DNA from 2 places in the Burkholderia sp. Bp8998 genome. Region 1 is predicted to be linked to the other one. Evidence: riboswitches for the same ligand, from Rfam matches in the RefSeq annotation. Region 1 holds a riboswitch; the other holds the start of a gene.
The links. Region 1 has a riboswitch for thiamine pyrophosphate ahead of thiC (phosphomethylpyrimidine synthase ThiC). Riboswitches for the same ligand answer to the same signal wherever they lie in the genome.
Positions count from the first base shown of each region.

Region 2: linked by a shared signal. The riboswitch ahead of DIE06_RS16635 (FAD-dependent oxidoreductase) and the one ahead of thiC (phosphomethylpyrimidine synthase ThiC) in region 1 are both predicted to bind thiamine pyrophosphate.

Region 1 is NZ_QTQF01000035.1:29,329-38,408, forward strand. Features, by position in the region: gene DIE06_RS28490 (molybdopterin-dependent oxidoreductase) at 155-943, opposite strand; gene DIE06_RS28495 (cytochrome b/b6 domain-containing protein) at 973-1,602, opposite strand; gene DIE06_RS28500 (pentapeptide MXKDX repeat protein) at 1,707-1,988, opposite strand; TPP riboswitch at 2,252-2,368, shown strand; gene thiC (phosphomethylpyrimidine synthase ThiC) at 2,493-4,424, shown strand; gene DIE06_RS28510 (glycine zipper 2TM domain-containing protein) at 4,677-4,892, shown strand; gene DIE06_RS28515 (hypothetical protein) at 5,111-5,359, shown strand; gene DIE06_RS28520 (DMT family transporter) at 5,504-6,430, shown strand; gene DIE06_RS28530 (EAL domain-containing protein) at 6,897-8,177, shown strand; gene arfB (alternative ribosome rescue aminoacyl-tRNA hydrolase ArfB) at 8,228-8,632, opposite strand; gene DIE06_RS28540 (AAA family ATPase) at 8,629-9,080, opposite strand, start outside.
Region 2 is NZ_QTQF01000015.1:29,438-38,517, forward strand. Features, by position in the region: gene DIE06_RS16630 (ABC transporter ATP-binding protein/permease) at 1-1,677, opposite strand, end outside; TPP riboswitch at 1,946-2,069, shown strand; gene DIE06_RS16635 (FAD-dependent oxidoreductase) at 2,304-3,440, shown strand; gene thiS (sulfur carrier protein ThiS) at 3,473-3,670, shown strand; gene DIE06_RS16645 (thiazole synthase) at 3,709-4,524, shown strand; gene thiE (thiamine phosphate synthase) at 4,521-5,645, shown strand; gene DIE06_RS16655 (ABC transporter ATP-binding protein) at 5,730-6,551, shown strand; gene mlaE (lipid asymmetry maintenance ABC transporter permease subunit MlaE) at 6,548-7,315, shown strand; gene mlaD (outer membrane lipid asymmetry maintenance protein MlaD) at 7,340-7,900, shown strand; gene DIE06_RS16670 (VacJ family lipoprotein) at 7,933-8,898, shown strand; gene DIE06_RS16675 (phospholipid-binding protein MlaC) at 9,009-9,080, shown strand, end outside.

The sequences.
Region 1 (9,080 bases):
TCAAGGATTCGAAAGCATCGTCAGACCTGTCTGAAAGGATATCGACTGACGTTTCGGCGCGACATTTTCGGCATCCGGACGAACGGAATCCGGGGCCGGATACGCGCCGCACGCCGATGCTCGGCAACGCGCGCCTGCGTGCGCGCCCCGCCGTTCACGATCCGCCGAACCAGTTGTACCCCTGATCGACCCAGTAACCGCCCGGGAAAGTATCGGTCACGAAGATTTCCATGATGTGCTTCGGATTCTTGTAACCGAGCTTGGTCGGCATCCGCAGCTTCATCGGAAAGCCGAATTCGGGCGGCAGGCGATGGCCGTCGTAATCGAATGCGAGCAGCGTCTGCGGATGCAGCGCGGTCGGCATGTCGATGCTTTCGTAGTAGTCGTCCGCGCATTTGAAACCGACGTATTTCGCGTGCGTATCGGCACCGGCGCGTGCCAGGAACGCGCCGAACGGCGTGCCGCCCCAGCGGCCGATCGCGCTCCACCCTTCCACGCAGATGTGCCGTGTGATCTGCTCCGCGTGCGGCAGCGCATACAGCTCGTCGAGCGTCCACTCGCGCTTGCCCGTCACGCGGCCCGACAGCACGAGCCGGTAGGTCGACGCATCGACGTGCGGCACGTCGTCGATGCCGTAATACGCATTGAACGGGAACGGCCGCGTGATGTCCGCTTCGGTATAGGTCGGCGCGAGCCGCTCGCCGCTGAACAGCCAGGCCTGCACACGATCGTTCATGCGCGACACCTTCTCGAGGAACGTATTGACCGACGCGTCGTCGTGCAGCGTGCAGCCGGTCAGCATCGTCAGCCCGCCGAGCGTCAGGATGCGCCGATTGAACAGCCGCCGCGACGGCATCTCCAGCTCGCGGCGCACATCGAGCTCGAGCGACTTGCGGTCGAGGGTCCAGCGCGAACCATCGCGCCTGGTTTCGGATTCCGACATGATGATTTCCTTCACCCGAAGTTGACGGGTCAGCGCCCGCGCAGCATCGCGAGCAGCGAGCGCGGCACCAGCAGCGCCATCGCGACGTGCACGACGAAGAACGCGACGAGCAGCGACATCGCCCAGAAATGCACGACGCGCGCGTTGTCGTAACCGCCGAACAGTTCGCGCAGCAGCGGGAACTGCACCGACTTCCAGATCGTCAGCCCGGACAGCACCAGCACGATCAGATCGACGATCGCGACCAGGTACGCGGCACGCTGCACCGCGTTATAGACGCTCAAGTCGTCGTGCGCGAGCCGGCCGCGCAGCGCGGCGCGCACGTCGCGCCACACGGACGCCGGCGTGACGGGCAGCATCTTGCGCGCGAGGCGTCCGGTCGCGATCGACATCGTCAGGTAGAACAGCCCGTTGGCGACGAGCAGCCACATCGCCGCGAAATGCCATTGCAGCGCACCGCCGAGCCAGCCGCCGAGCGTGATGCCATGCGGAAACACGAATGGCGGATAGATCGGCGACGCATCGTAGATGCGCCAGCCGGACAGCACCATCAGGATGGCCGCGAGCGCGTTGAGCCAGTGGCTCACCCTCACCCACAGCGGATGGATCGGGCGCGCGGGCGGCGTGGCCGCGCGCCCGGAGGCGGGAATGGTTTGCATGATGAAGACTCCCGGAACGCGTCGACGAGACGAGACGAAACGAGACGCGGGCGGGCGGCCGTCGTGCAGCACACGCGCCGGCCGCGCGCCCTGCCCGGCTTCCGTCAGTTCGACGGCGCCATCTTGTCGCCCGACGACGACTTGCCCATCGCGTCGTGGCCCATCGCGTCCTTCTTCATCGCATGCTTCTTCATGGCGCCCTTCTTCATCGCGCCATCCTTCGCCATCGCGTCGTGGCCCATCGCATCCTTCGCCATCGCGTCGTGGCCCATCGCGTCCTTCGACATCGACGAGTTGTCCTTCGACATCGCATCGTTCTGCGCAAACGCGCCCGTGGCGACCGTGGCGAAAGCTGCAACGCAGGCGGCGATCAGTACTTTTTTCATGACATCTCTCCAAACATGGGTTTAAGGAGCCGAATAGACGGACGACGTCGCGAGAAATGACAGCCGCTGCGGAATTTTTTTGACGTGTGAAAGCACGCCATGTTGCACCGCTTCGCCGCGGCCGGTCGATCCTTCGGACCACGCGGCGGCAACGCACGCTGCCATTTCGACGGGCCATCGCGCCGCCCGTCATGCTGCGGCCGCACCGGAACAGCCGATCCTCCCCCGGTTGAAACCGCCGCCAAGCCAGTGTATCGTGTGCGCTGCTAACGCGGGGGTCCTGCAATGCGTTCGGTCAAACAACCGGCATTGCGGGTGAGAAATACCCTTTGAACCTGATCTGGATAATGCCAGCGCAGGGAAGCGTACGGATTTCGCCGCCATCCTTCTGACGAAATCCGCCGCCTCACCAAGCCTCGTCTCCTGCTTAGCGCGAGCCCCACATTCGTCAAGGGCTCCGGGCAAGCGCCGAAGCGCCTGTCCGGCGCTCACACAGGAGATTGCATGAACGCCAATCCGAAGTTTCTGTCTGCCGACGCCCACGTCGACGCCGCTGCCGTCGCGCCGCTGCCCAATTCGCGAAAGGTTTATGTAACCGGCTCGCAGCCCGACATTCGCGTGCCGATGCGTGAAATCACGCAGGCCGACACCCCGACCGGCTTCGGCGGCGAAAAGAATCCGCCGATCTACGTGTACGACACGTCGGGCCCCTACACCGATCCGGACGCGAAGATCGACATCCGCGCGGGCCTGCCCGCGCTGCGCCAGCGCTGGATCGAAGCGCGCGGCGACACCGAAGTGCTCGACGGCCTGTCGAGCCAGTACGGCCTCGAGCGCGCGGCCGACCCGGCCACCGCCGACCTGCGCTTCCCGGGCCTGCACCGCAACCCGCGCCGCGCGCAGCCCGGCAAGAACGTCACGCAGATGCACTACGCGCGTCAGGGCATCATCACGCCGGAAATGGAATACATCGCGATCCGCGAGAACCAGCGCCGCGCCGAGTACATCGAGAGCCTGAAGTCGAGCGGCCCGAACGGCGCGAAGCTCGCCGCGATGATGGGCCGCCAGCACCCGGGCCAGGCGTTCGGCGCCGCGGCCTTCGGCGCGAACGCGCTCGCCGAGATCACCCCCGAGTTCGTGCGCGACGAAATCGCGCGCGGCCGCGCGATCATCCCCGCGAACATCAACCATCCGGAATCCGAGCCGATGATCATCGGCCGCAACTTCCTCGTGAAGATCAACGCGAACATCGGCAACTCGGCCGTCACGTCGTCGATCGGCGAGGAAGTCGACAAGATGACGTGGGCGATCCGCTGGGGCGGCGACACGGTGATGGACCTGTCGACCGGCAAGCACATCCATGAAACGCGCGAGTGGATCATCCGCAACAGCCCGGTGCCGATCGGCACGGTGCCGATCTACCAGGCACTCGAAAAGGTCAACGGCAAGGCCGAGGACCTGACCTGGGAAATCTTCCGCGACACGCTGATCGAACAGGCCGAGCAAGGCGTCGACTACTTCACGATCCACGCGGGCGTGCGCCTGCAGTATGTGCCGCTCACCGCGAACCGGATGACGGGCATCGTGTCGCGCGGCGGCTCGATCATGGCGAAGTGGTGCCTCGCGCATCACAAGGAAAGCTTCCTGTACGAACACTTCGAAGAGATCTGCGAGATCATGAAGGCGTACGACGTGAGCTTCTCGCTCGGCGACGGCCTGCGTCCCGGCTCGATCTACGACGCGAACGACGAAGCGCAGCTCGGCGAACTGAAGACGCTCGGCGAACTCACGCAGATCGCGTGGAAACACGACGTGCAGGTGATGATCGAAGGCCCCGGCCACGTGCCGATGCAGTTGATCAAGGAGAACATGGATCTCCAGCTCGACTGGTGCAAGGAAGCGCCGTTCTACACGCTCGGGCCGCTGACCACCGACATCGCACCGGGCTACGACCACATCACGTCGGGCATCGGCGCCGCGATGATCGGCTGGTTCGGCACCGCGATGCTGTGCTACGTGACGCCGAAGGAGCACCTCGGCCTGCCGAACAAGGACGACGTGAAGGAAGGGATCATCACGTACAAGCTCGCCGCGCACGCGGCCGACCTCGCCAAGGGTCACCCCGGCGCGCAGGTGCGCGACAACGCGCTGTCGAAGGCGCGTTTCGAGTTCCGCTGGGAAGACCAGTTCAACATCGGTCTCGATCCGGACAAGGCGCGCGAATTCCACGACGAGACGCTGCCGAAGGATTCCGCGAAGGTCGCGCACTTCTGCTCGATGTGCGGCCCGCACTTCTGCTCGATGAAGATCACGCAGGACGTGCGCGAGTTCGCGGCGCAGCAGGGCGTGTCGGAAAGCGAAGCGCTGAAAAAGGGGATGGAAGTCAAGGCGGTCGAGTTCGTGAAGACCGGCGCCGAGATCTATCACCGTCAGTAAGCCCGCACGCGAACTCGGCGGTCCGCACGGACCGCATCGTCGCGCACTGCACGCAGCCCGCTTTCGAGCGGGCTTTTTTGCGCGCTCGCGCATGCATTGTGCCTGCCGGCACAAGGGAAACAATTGATTACGAAACCGTCCGCGCCTTAACAAGTCCTTACAGCAGCCCCACGGGACGGCAGGTAGATTGAGTTCATGCACGGCCGCCATGCGGTCACGCGACCTCTGTTCACTCCCACAAGGACAACGATCATGAATGCTTCGATTCGGCGTTTTGGGGTATGCGCGCTGCTCGTCACGACGGTGGCCAGCCTGTCGGCCTGCGATTCGATGACACGACGCCAGCGCGATACGGCAATCGGTGCGGGTGTCGGCGGCGTCGCCGGCGCGGCGATCGGCGGCAACGCGCTGTCGACGCTGGGCGGCGCGGCAGCCGGCGGCATCATCGGCAACCAGGTCGGCAAGTAAGCCGGCCCGGCGCCCGCCTGCCGCGCGACGCGCGGCACGTTTCGACCAGACGGCGCTTCCGCGATGCGGAAGCGCCGTTTTCGCATCCGGCGGCGGCGTTCGCCCGGCATGCCGAATCCGTATGCGGAAATGATCCGTTACCGTTTTGCGCACCTTGTCATCACCGCGCGGCCTAAGCTTAAGCATCTGCCGATTGCCGGCGCCGCCGGAGAAACATCATGAACAGGACCCTCGTCGCCGCAACGCTCGCGTGCGCGACACTCGCCGGCTGTTACTACCCTTACGGCTACTACCCGTCCGGCTATTACGCGGCGGCGCCGGTGCAGCCCGCGCCCGTGTACGTCGACCCCGGCCCCGCGTACTACTATCCGGCCCCTGCCTATGCTCCGGCCTGGGGCGGTTACTGGGGTCCCGCGGTGTCGCTGAACTTCGGCTTCGGCGGACGCGGCGGCTGGCGCCATCATTGAACGGCCGCGCCGGCCGCCCGGCCGGTTCGCGCGTCGGCGGTGAACGGATTTCCCGTTTCTTGTCGTTTCATCCGATCGTGAAACGACGGCGCGGTCACGCGGTGTAAGATCCTTCGCATCCCGTCCCCTCGCCCGCCACGCTCGATGTCGCCCAAGAACGCCTTGCTGCTGACCATCCTCGCCGCCCTGTGGGGCGCGTCGTTCCTGTTCATCCGGGTCGGCGTCGCCGATTTCGGCGTCGCGCCGCTGATGGCGCTGCGGGTAGGTATCGGCGCGCTGTTCCTGACGGGCCTCGCGCTCACGCGCATCAAGCCAGCCGACCTCGGCGCGCGGCTGCGCCGGCACGCGTGGCCATTGTTCGTCGTCGGCGTGCTGAACTCGGGCGCACCGTTCTGCCTGTTCGCCTATGCCGAACTGACGCTGTCGGCCGGCGTGACGTCGGTGATCAACGCGACGACGCCGCTGTGGGGCGCGCTCGTCGCGTACCTGTGGCTGAAGGACAAGCTGTCGCTACCGCGCGCACTCGGCCTCGTGATCGGCTTTGCCGGCGTGCTCACGCTCGTGTGGGATCAGATCGCCCACGCACACGGCAGCACTGGCGCCAGCGCGACCGCGCTGGCCGCCGCCGCTGCACTCGGCGCGACGCTGCTGTACGGCATCGCGGCCAACTATACGAAGCGCAAGCTCAGCGGCGTCGATCCGCTCGTCAACGCGACCGGCAGCATGATCGGCTCGACCGTGCTGCTGCTGCCGTTCGCGATCGCGACGTGGCCCGCTGCAGCCGTCAGCATGCATGCGTGGGGCGCCGTGCTCGCGCTCGGCATCGCGTGCACGGGCATCGCGTATTTCATCTTCTTCTATCTGATCGCGCATGTCGGCCCGGCCCGTGCGATTACTGTGACGTTCGTGATCCCGGTATTCGGCCTGCTATGGGGCGCGCTGTTCCTCGGCGAACATGTATCGGTCGTGATGATCGAGGGTTGCGCGATCGTGCTCGTCGGCACCGCGCTTGCGACCGGCGTGATCAAGCGGATTCCGGGGCTCCGTCCGCGCGGCGGCGAAGCGGCCTGAAAGGCGTCGGGGCCGGCACCCCGCCCGTCCGGGTTCCCCGCGACGCGCCAGCCGCCGATCCGCATGCGCCGCACGTCGACCGGTGCGCGACGGCGCTTATCGTTTTTCACCCGATGCCGATGCAGCCGCCCGGCTCCCCTGTTTTCCCGCTCTCCCCCATTCTTCGCACGCAATGCACGCAATGCACGCGGCACACGCGGCACACGCGGCACTGTCGCCGCGTGCGGACCAGCAATCCTTGCGTGTCGCGCGCTGCCGGGCGGACAGCCCCGTCCACACGTCGGTGTAGCGTTTGCGTCTGGAGTTACCCTGATACGCGTGCCGCGCCATTCCCGTTACACTCGTAACACTCATCCGCAGAAGGCGGTCACGATGCACCACGTTCTTTCGCGTCCACCTGCGCGTGCGACGGCTTCTGCGTGGCGCGCACGATACCGCCCCCCGATCGCCCCGGGGCACCGTTGACATGAAGCCCTCCCGCGACCTCTCGCTCGATTCCCTGCTCGAACGCCTGACACCGACGCCCAGCGGCTGGATCGCCACGTATCGCGACACGACGCTGCGCAGCGTGTTTCAACCCGTGCTGTCGATCACGCACAAGCGCGTGGTCGGCTATGAAGCGCTGCTGCGCGTGGTGGACGAAAACGGCACGCTGGCTTCGCCGGTCGCGCTGTTCGACAAGACGCGCGCCGCTGCCGACGCGTTGTTGCTCGACCGGCTCGCCCGCTGCCTGCATACGGCCAACTTCGTCGCGCAAGGCATCGGCGACGGCTGGCTGTTCCTGAACGTGACACCGCGCGTGCTCGACACGGGCCTCGTGCAGCGCGAATTCGTCGAGGCGCTGTGCCGTCATTTCGCACTGCCGCCGAACCGCATCGTGCTGGAAGTCGTCGAGCAGCCGGCGCGCGACGAAGCCGCGCTTGCCCGCACGATCGACATGATCCAGCATCGCGACTTCCTGATCGCGATCGACGATTTCGGCACCGGATTCTCGAATTTCGATCGCGTGTGGCGCGCACGGCCCGATATCGTCAAGCTCGATCGATCGCTCGTCGAGCGCGCGAACGCGTCGGCCGAGGATCGCCGCATCATGCATCACCTGGTATCGATGCTCCATCAGGCCGGCGCGATGGTGCTCGCCGAGGGCGTCGAAAGCGACGATGCGCTGCAGGCGCTGATGGAGGCCGATATCGATTTCGTCCAGGGCTTCCAGTTCGGCCAGCCCGATGCGTCGATCGCGCACGCGAGCGCCGCGGCACCCGCGATGCTCGACGCCGCGTGGCAACGCTTCATCGCCCACCGGCATACGCCGGCGATCGCCGAGCAACCGGGCTTCGACGCGATCGAGCGCCTCGTGCTCACCGGCGCGGCCGCGTTTTCCGCGAGCGGCAACCTGCAGGACGCCGCGCAGCGCGTATTCGCGGTGCCGGCCGCACGCCGCGTGTTCGTCACGGACGAGATCGGCGAACAGTTCCTGCCGTCGATCGGCGCACGCCCCGAGGACGGTCAGGCGGGCGGCACGCGGCTCGCGCCGCTGTTCCCGGAGACGCACAGCAACTGGTCGCGGCGCCCGTACTTCCAGCGCGCGATCGCGGCGCCCGGGCGCGTCGCGCTGATGGGCCCGCACTTCTCGCTGACCGAAGGCCGCGACTGCTATACGGCGGCCGTCGCGATTCGCGCGCAGAGCCGTCTCGTCGTGTTCTGCGTCGACTTCGTGCTCGACAGCGCGGGCACCGTGATGCGGTAGCAGAGGCGGCGGCACGGGCTCGCCCGCCACACCGCCGGTTCAGCCTTTCGTCAGTCGATCACCTTCCCTCTTCCGGACTTCACCACGCTGCGGCGCGACTTGTGTTCGAGCCGCCGCTCCTTCGATGCGCGCGTCGGCCGTGTCGCGACCCGCGCGCGCGGCGTGAACGCGACGCTGCCGATCAACGCATCGAGCCGCGCGAGCGCCGCCTCCCGGTTTTTCTCCTGGGTGCGGTATTCCTGCGACTTGATCACGACGATGCCGTCGCGCGTGATGCGCTGGTCGGACAGCGCGAGGAGCCGCTCCTTGATGACGGGCGGCAGCGACGACGCGCGGATGTCGAAACGCAGGTGAATCGCGCTCGACACCTTGTTGACGTTCTGGCCGCCGGCGCCCTGCGCGCGCACGGCGGTCCATTCGACTTCGGCCGGATCGAGCGTGTAGCGGATCATCATCGCAACGTCTCCTGGCGGCGCCGCGCGAGCGCCTCGTCGACGCGGGCCGCCAGGCCCGAATCGCGTTGCGTGCGCGTCGCGACCGCCTGCGCCAGCACGCGTCGCGGGCCGATCACCTGCACGCGCGTCCGCGCGCGCGTGACGGCCGTATAGACGAGTTCGCGCGTGAGCACACGGCTGAACGACGCCGGCAGCACGAGCGCGGCCTCGTCGAATTCGGAGCCCTGCGATTTGTGGACGGTCAGCGCGAACGCCGTTTCGTGCGGCGGTAGCGCCGCAGGCGACACGGCGCGCGCGGTACCGTCCGCGCGACGGAACCACACGCGCAGCACGCCGTGCGCGTCCGGCAACGCGATGCCGATGTCGCCGTTGAACAGCCCGAGCGCATAGTCGTTGCGCGTCACCATGATCGGCCGCCCGGTGAACCAGTGCGCGCCGACCGCGAGCG
Region 2 (9,080 bases), on a different contig from region 1:
GATCGCGGCCTTCGGCAGCCGTTCGGCGAACAGGTGATAGAGCCGCGCTTCGTTGTCGGCATCGAGCGCGCTCGTCGCTTCGTCGAGGAACAGGAAGTCCGGCTTGTGCAGCAGCACGCGCGCGCCGGCGAGGCGCTGCTGTTCGCCCGGCGACAGCACACGCGTCCAGTGGCCGGTCTCGTCGAGGCGCTCGACGTAGTCTTCGAGGCGGCACGCGCGCAACGCGTCGCGGCATGCGTCGTCGGTGAACGCGTCGGGCGTGGCCGGATAGGTGAGCGCGGCCTTCAGCGTGCCGATCGGCAAGTAGCTCGTCTGCGGCACGAACATCATCCGCGCACCGACCGGCGCGTCGATCGCGCCGTCGCCGAACGGCCACAGGCCCGCGAGCGCGCGCATGAACGTGCTCTTGCCGGAACCCGACTTGCCGATCACGAGCCAGCGCGAGCCGGGTTCGATCGTCAGGTTGCCGATGTTCGCGAGCGCGTTGCCGTTCGGCAGCGCGAGCTTCAGCGACGACGTCGACAGCTTCGCGGCATCGACGTAGTGCAGGTTGATGCCGCCGTGCTCGGTCGCGGGCGACAGGCTTTCCTTCAGGTGCGACGTACCCATCACGCGCTTGAATTCACGCAGACGGTTGACGGTCGCGCGCCATTCGACGAGGGTCGAGTAACTGTTGATGAACCACGAGAACGAATCGCTGACGGTACCGAACGCGGACGAGATCTGCATCAGCACGCCGAACGAGAACGCGCCCGCGAAATAGCGCGGCGCCGCGACGACGAGCGGGAAGATGATCGCGATTTGCCCGTAGAAGCTCAGCACGAACGTGAGGCGCTTCGTGTACTTCATCACGCGCCACCAGTTGTCGCGAATGCGCATGAACAGGCTCTGCGCGTTGCCGGTCTCGGTTTTCTCGCCGTCGTAGAACGCGATCTGCTCGGCGTTCTCGCGCACGCGGATCAGCCCGAAGCGGAAGTCGGCCTCGACGCGCTGCTGCTGGTAGTTGATCGACACGAGCGGGTGGCCGACCTTCTGGATGATCAGCGAGCCGACCACTGCGTACAGCGCGGCCGCCCACACCATGTAGCCGGGGATCGTGATCGGCGTCGCGCCGAGCGAGAGCGTCAGCGCGCCGGCGAGCGACCACAGGATCGTGATGAACGACACGAGCGTGACGACCGTCGACAGCAGATCGAGCGACAACGCGAGCGTCGTCGTCGCGAACGACTGGAGATCGTCGGTGATCCGCTGGTCGGGGTTGTCGGCGAGGCGGTCGCGTTCGATCCGGTAGAACGCGCGATCGCCGAGCCACTGGTCGAGAAACCGGTCGGTGAGCCACTGGCGCCACCGGAACCCGAGCATCTGGCGCAGGTAGCGGCCGTACACCGCGAGGATGATGAAGCCGAACGCGAGCGCGGAGAACTGCATCAGCAGGTTCGGGAAGTCGTGGACGTCCTTCGACTGCAGCGCGTTATAGAACTGCGCGTTCCACTTGTTCAGCTTGACGTTGATCCAGACCACGCAGAGGTTGATCGCGATGATCGTGACCAGCAGCCCCCACGCGACTTTCCATTCGGACGACACCCAGTAGGGCTTGATGAGGCTCCATGCGGATACCGGGCGCTCGTCCTGCAGCGCGTCGGAGGCGGAGCGGACGGAATCGATCGATTGGGTCATGTGCTTCCTGATGAGTAGCCGGCGCGCGGGCCGGGCGAAGCCGGACGCGCGCCGCGATACGGCAATCCGGGACGAGGTGCCGACTGACGGCGAGCGTCCGGATGGTGGCCCGCGCGTCTTAAACGGCACTTAAGGCCGACGGTGACGCGGCAACCGGCCGCTCGCGCGGCCGGCCTGCGGGCATTGTGCCAGAGCGGCGCGGCGCGACGGCGAATTTGCCGCAAGGGGACAGTTTGCGGGGCTTTCCGCTTTTATGGTCTAATGGCCGACGACGAAACAGGGGTGCTTCGAGCGCGGCCGACGGACAGTTCCGGGCAACGCGGCGAGGCTGAGAAAGACCCTTCGCACCCGATCCGGGTAATACCGGCGAGGGAAGTTTCTGATCCCGCCGGGCCGCGCTGGCTGCCATCCCACATGGTCAGCGCCCGAGTCCCGCCCGGCCGGCCTTTGCTGCCGGTTTCGTCCTTTTGGGTACGCGCGTCGCGCGTTACGGAAGGAATGATGACCGCTCAATCTTCAGTCTTTTGCGCTGTTCCCGATCCACTGTCGCGTGCGTTCGCACGGGACGGTGTGTGCACGTCGACGTCCGTCGCACGCGTCCGCGCGGTTCGGGGGGAGGGCGTGCGATGAACCTCCTCGCTTCCCGGCCGGATTTCGCGGTACTCGGCGGCGGCCTCGTCGGCCGCCTGATCGCCTGGCGGCTCGCGGGCGACGGGCATCGCGTCGCGCTGTACGAACGCGGCGGCCCGGACGGCGAGCAGTCGGCCGCGTGGGTCGCGGCCGCGATGCTCGCGCCGCTCGCCGAGGCGGCGAGTGCCGAGTTGCTGATCACCGAGCTCGGCGCCGCATCGCTCGCGCGCTGGCCGCAATGGCTCGCGGAACTGCCCGAACCCGTGTTCTTTCAGCATCACGGCACGCTCGTCGTCTGGCATCACGCGGATCGTGCCGAGGCGCCGCTGTTCGAGCGGCGCGTGCGCGCGAACGCGCCGGCCGAACTGTTCGACGGCGGCTTCGTCGCGTTGGCCGGTGCACAGGTCGACGCGGCCGAACCCGCGCTCGCGGGGCGCTTCGCGCGCGGCCTGATGCTGCCGCGCGAAGGGCAGCTCGACAACCGGCAGGCGCTGCGCGCACTCGCGGCGGGCCTCGCGCAACGCGGCGCCGAGCTGCACTGGCACGCGACGATCGACGATGCGAACCGGCCCGACGCGCATTTCACGATCGATTGCCGCGGGCTTGGCGCGAAATCCGTGCTCCCCGCGCTGCGCGGCATCCGCGGTGAAGTCGCGCGCGTGCGTGCGCCCGGCATCGGGCTCACGCGGCCCGTGCGGCTGCTACATCCGCGCTATCCGCTGTACATCGCGCCGAAACAGGACGACCTGTACGTGATCGGCGCAACCGAGGTGGAGGGCGAGGACATGTCGCCCGTCAGCGTGCGCTCGGCGCTCGAACTGCTGAGCGCGGCGTTCTCCGTGCACCCGGCGTTCGGCGAGGCGCGCATCCTCGAGCTCAACGCGCAGTGCCGCCCGACATTGCCCGATCACCGCCCGGCGGTGATCTGGGACGGCGCGACGACGCTCGCCGTCAACGGCCTGTACCGGCACGGCTTCATGATCGCGCCGGAAGTCGCGCAGGCGGCGGCCGCGTTCGCGCAAGCGGCACTCGGCGGCGCGTTCGCCGATGCCGACGCGTTCGCCGCGTGGCGCGATGCCGCGCGCTGGCCGACGCTCCTTCATCACCGCGACGACGCGCGCCAGCCGGCCTGACGCGCGCCGCCGACCGAATTCGATCAAGCCTCATGGATATCCAGATCAACCAACAGACGCTGACGCTGCCCGACGGCGCGACGGTGGCCGACGCGCTCGCCGCGTACGGCGCACGTCCGCCATACGCGGTCGCGCTGAACGGCAATTTCGTCGCGCGCACGCAGCATGCGGCGCGCGCGCTCGCGACGGGCGACAAGCTCGACGTGGTGCACCCCGTCGCGGGCGGCTGAGCGCCGCCGGTTCGCCCCCGCTCTTCCAGGAAAACGACATGACGTCCCTCACTTCCGCCGACGCGCTGACGCTGTACGGCGAAACCTTCGCAAGCCGCGTGCTGCTCGGCACGTCGCGCTATCCGTCGCTGCAGTCGCTGTCCGATTCGATCGCCGCGTCGCGCCCCGGGATGGTGACGGTCGCGCTGCGCCGCCAGATGACGGGCGGCACCGCCGAGGCCGGCTTCTTCGACCTGCTCAAGCGTCACGCGGTGCCGCTGCTGCCGAACACGGCCGGCTGCCAGACCGTCGCCGAGGCGGTGACGACCGCGCACATGGCGCGCGAGGTCTTCGACACCGACTGGATCAAGCTCGAGCTGATCGGCGACGACTACACGCTGCAGCCCGACCCGGTCGGGCTGATCGAGGCGGCCGCGCAACTGGTCAAGGACGGCTTCAAGGTGCTGCCTTACTGCACCGAGGATCTCGTGATCGGCCGGCGCCTGCTCGACGTCGGTTGCGAGGCGCTGATGCCGTGGGGCGCGCCGATCGGTACCGGCAAGGGCGTCGTGAACCCGTACGGGCTGCGCGTGCTGCGCGAGCGGTTGCCGGACGTGCCGCTGATCGTCGATGCCGGGCTCGGCGTGCCGTCGCACGCGTGCCAGGTGATGGAGTGGGGATTCGACGGCGTGTTGCTGAACACGGCCGTGTCGCAGGCCACGCACCCGGAGATCATGGCGCGCGCGTTCGCGCAGGGTGTCGAGGCCGGCCGTGCGGCCTACCTCGCCGGGCCGATGGATGCGCGCGAGACCGCGCATGCGAGCACGCCGGTCGTCGGGATGCCGTTCTGGCATCAGGACGGGGGCGGCGCATGAGCGCGCGCTTCGCCGATGCGTTCTGGCCGCCGGCCGATGAGCTGGCCGAAGCGGCCGAACGGATTCGCGCCCGGCTGGGCGACTGGCCGACCGGCACGACGCGGTGGCGGCTCTGCGTCGCGGCGCCCGACGTGCCGGTCGACGGCGACGTGCTGATCGTGTCGGCCGGCGACCATGCCGCGCAGGCGCGCGCGTCGGCCGCATCGCGCCCCGCATCACCGGACGCGGTCGCGATCGAGTTCGACGAGCATGGCGCGGTGCTGCATGCCGCGGGCGCGCGCTACGCGCTGGAAGCCGCGCATCCGCTCGCCGACGACTGGATCGCGGCGCTCGCGGCGTTCCTCGATTGTGGTTTCGCGCCGATCGATGCACTGGTGCTCGCGCTGGCGTGGCGCGACGGCGACGAAACGCGCGATGCCGATGCGTGGCCGGTCGACGCCGCGCGGTTCCCGCGCGTCGCCGGCCTGGCTGCAGCACCCGAGCCCGCATTCCCGCCGTGCCCCGCGCAACTCGGCCTCTACCCGGTCGTTCCCGACGCCGAATGGGTCGAGCGCGCGCTCGATTGCGGCGCGCGGACCGTGCAGCTGCGCGTGAAGGAAGCGAACCCGGACGCGTTGCGCCAGGAGGTCGCGCGTGCGGTCGCGGCAGGGCGCCGCTATCCCGATGCGCGCGTGTTCATCAACGATCACTGGCAGATCGCGGTAGAAGCGGGTGCGTACGGCGTACATCTGGGTCAGGAAGACCTGGAAACGGCCGATCTGGCCGCGATTGCGCGCGCCGGCCTGCGGCTCGGACTGTCGAGCCACGGCTATTACGAGATGTTGCGGGCATTGCACGAGCGCCCGAGCTATCTGGCGCTCGGCCCCGTGTACGCGACGGCGACCAAGGCAGTCGCGGCGCCGCCGCAGGGCCTGGCGCGGATTGCCCGCTATGCGCGCTTCGCAGGGGCACGGGCTCCGCTCGTCGCGATCGGCGGCGTGGGGCTCGACGCGTTGCCGGACGTGCTGGCAACGGGCGTCGGCAGCGTCGCGGTCGTCAGTGCGGTCACGGGTGCCAGCGATTATCGGGCGGCGATTGTTGCGTCGCAGCAATGTTTTGCCCGACAATTTGACAATCATTGACCGCAGGGCCCGGAACGGCGTCACGACATCATTCCAAGGCAGGCCCTATAATTCGGCGTTCTGCGTAAAAGGACTGTCAGCTCCGTGAGCCCCACTCCTACCGAGACCCTGCTGGAACTTCGCGACGTCGACTTCGGCTACGGCGACCGCCTCGTCCTGTCGAACCTGAACCTGCGCTTCGGGCGCGGCCAGGTCGTCGCCGTCATGGGCGGGTCGGGTTGCGGCAAGACGACCGTGCTGCGCCTGATCGGCGGCCTCGTGCGCGCACGCCGCGGCCAGGTGCTGTTCGACGGCGCCGACGTCGGCGCGCAGACGCGCGACGGCCTGTACGCGCTGCGCCGCAAGATGGGCATGCTGTTCCAGTTCGGCGCGCTGTTCACCGACATGTCCGTGTTCGAGAACGTCGCGTTCGCGCTGCGCGAACACACCGACCTGCCCGAAGACCTGATCCGCGACCTCGTGCTGATGAAGCTCAACGCGGTCGGCCTGCGCGGCGCGCGCGACCTGATGCCGTCCGAGGTGTCGGGCGGGATGGCGCGCCGCATCGCGCTCGCGCGCGCGATCGCGCTCGACCCGCAGCTCATCATGTACGACGAACCGTTCGCGGGCCTCGATCCGATCTCGCTCGGCATCACCGCGAACCTGATCCGCACGCTGAACGAGGCGCTCGGCGCGACGTCGATCCTCGTCACGCACGACGTGCCGGAATCGTTCGCGATTGCCGATTATGTGTATTTTCTGGCCAACGGCGGCGTGCTCGCGCAGGGTACGCCCGACGAGCTGCGCGCGTCGACTGATCCGAGCGTGCGCCAGTTCATCGATGGCGCGCCGGACGGCCCGTTCAAATTTCATTACACGAGCCCGCCGCTGGCAGCGGATTTCGGGCTCGGCGGAGGGCGCGCATGATCAGCGCGATCGGACGTTACGTCATCGGCGGCCTCGAGCGCGCGGGCTACGGCACGCGGCTGTTCGTGCGCCTCGTGCTGGAATTCTTCCCGCTGCTGCGCCGGCCGCGGCTGGTCACGAAGCAGATCCACTTCCTCGGCAACTATTCGTTCGTGATCATCGCCGTGTCGGGCCTGTTCGTCGGCTTCGTGCTCGGCCTGCAGGGCTACTACACGCTGAATCGCTACGGGTCCGAGCAGGCGCTCGGCCTGCTGGTCGCGCTGTCGCTGGTGCGCGAACTCGGCCCGGTCGTGACCGCGCTACTGTTCGCGGGCCGCGCGGGCACGTCGCTCACGGCCGAGATCGGCCTGATGAAGGCCGGCGAGCAGCTCACCGCGCTCGAGATGATGGCCGTCGACCCGATCAAGACGGTGATCGCGCCGCGCCTGTGGGCCGGCATCATCGCGATGCCGCTGCTCGCCGCGATTTTCAACGCGGTCGGCGTGCTCGGCGGTTATTTCGTCGGGGTCGTGCTGATCGGCGTCGATCCGGGCGCGTTCTGGTCGCAGATGCAAGGCGGGGTCCAGGTGTGGGCCGACGTCGGCAACGGCGTGATCAAGAGCATCGTGTTCGGGTTCGCCGTGACCTTCATTGCGCTGTTTCAAGGGTATGAAGCGAAGCCCACGCCCGAGGGCGTGTCGCGCGCGACGACCAAGACCGTCGTGTTCGCGTCGCTCGCCGTACTCGGCCTCGATTTCCTGCTGACCGCGCTGATGTTCAGCTAAGCCTCAGCCAAGCCAAATTTTGGGATGACGATGAAAAAGACTGCTCTCGACTTCTGGGTCGGCCTGTTCGTGGTGGTGGGCTTCCTTGCGGTGCTGTTCCTGGCGCTCAAGGTCGGCAACATGAGCTCGCTGTCGTTTCAGCCGACCTACTCGGTGAGGATGAAATTCGACAACATCGGCGGGCTGAAGGCGCGCGCGGCCGTGAAGAGCGCGGGCGTCGTGGTCGGCCGCGTGAAGGCGATCGGCTTCGATCCCAACACCTACCAGGCGCTGGTGACGATCGATATCGACGGCCAGTACCCGTTCCCGAAGGATTCGTCGGCGAAGATCCTGACGTCGGGCCTGCTCGGCGAGCAGTACATCGGCCTCGATCCGGGCGGCGACACCGAAATGCTGAAGGCGGGCGATACGATCACGATGACGCAGTCGGCGATCGTGCTCGAGAACCTGATCGGCCAGTTCCTGTACAGCAAGGCAGCCGACGCGGGCGGCGCCAAGCCGGCAGCCGGGGCATCGGCTGCGCCCGCCGCACCCGCACCGGTCGCGGTGCCGGCGTCCGCGGTGTCCGGTTCGGCCGCCCAATAACCACACGAGAGAAAGACAAGAGGGTAATGACCATGCAGACGATCCGCATCAGGCACGCCGCGCTCGCCGTGGCGGCAGTCGCCGCGTTGAGCGGTTGCGCGACCGTGCAGACGCCGACCAAGGGCGATCCGCTCGAAGGCTTCAACCGGACGATGTACACGTTCAACGACACGGTCGACACGTACGCGCTCAGGCCGGTCGCGAAGGGCTACCAGTACGTGGTACCGCAGCCGGTGCGCGACAGCGTGACGAACTTCTTCTCGAACATCGGCGACGTGTACATCGCGGCGAACAACATCGTGCAGCTGCGGATCGCGGACGGCGTCGGCGACATCATGCGCGTCGTGATCAACACGGTGTTCGGCGTCGGCGGCCTGTTCGATGTCGCGACGATCGCGAAACTGCCGAAGCACACGGCCGACTTCGGGATCACGATGGGCCGCTACGGCATGCCTTCGGGCCCCTATCTCGTGCTGCCGCTGCTCGGCCCGAGCACGCTGCGCGACACGGCTGGCCTCGGCGTCGACTACGTCGGCAACCCGCTCACCTACGTGAAGCCGGACGGCCTGAGCTGGGGCCTGTTCGGCGTGAACCTCGTCAACACGCGTGCGAACCTGCTCGGCGCGGGCGACGTGCTGGATGCTGCGGCGCTCGACAAGTACTCGTTCGTGCGCAACGCGTACCTGCAACGCCGCCAGATGCTGATCGACAACGCGCGGGGCGAGGCCTCGGCGACGTCGAGCAACGATGCGCTGCCGAAGTACGACCTGCCGGACGACGGTGCGGCGCCGGCGGCAGCCGGCGCGGCCGGTACGGCGGGCGCAGCGGCAGTCGGCGGCGCGACGGCACCGGCCGGCGCGTCGGGCGCGGCCGTCGCCGCACCGGCGTCGGGTACCGCGGAAGTGCCGAACCCGGCCAGCGCGACGACCGTGCCGCCGATGCAGGTGACGCCGCCGTCGCCGGGCGGGTTCCGCTTCCCGAGCATCCGGCTGCACTGACCCGCTTACATTCGTTACAGCCCGAAACGATTCAGTCGGTAGCGCGCGCGAACTTGCGCGTAAGCTACCGGCTCCAACCTTTGCATCGACTCTTCATGCAGGTCACTATGATGAAAAAACTGTTCCTGATCCCCGTTTTCGCGGCGCTGTTCTCGTTCGGCAGCGCAGTTCACGCGCAAGTC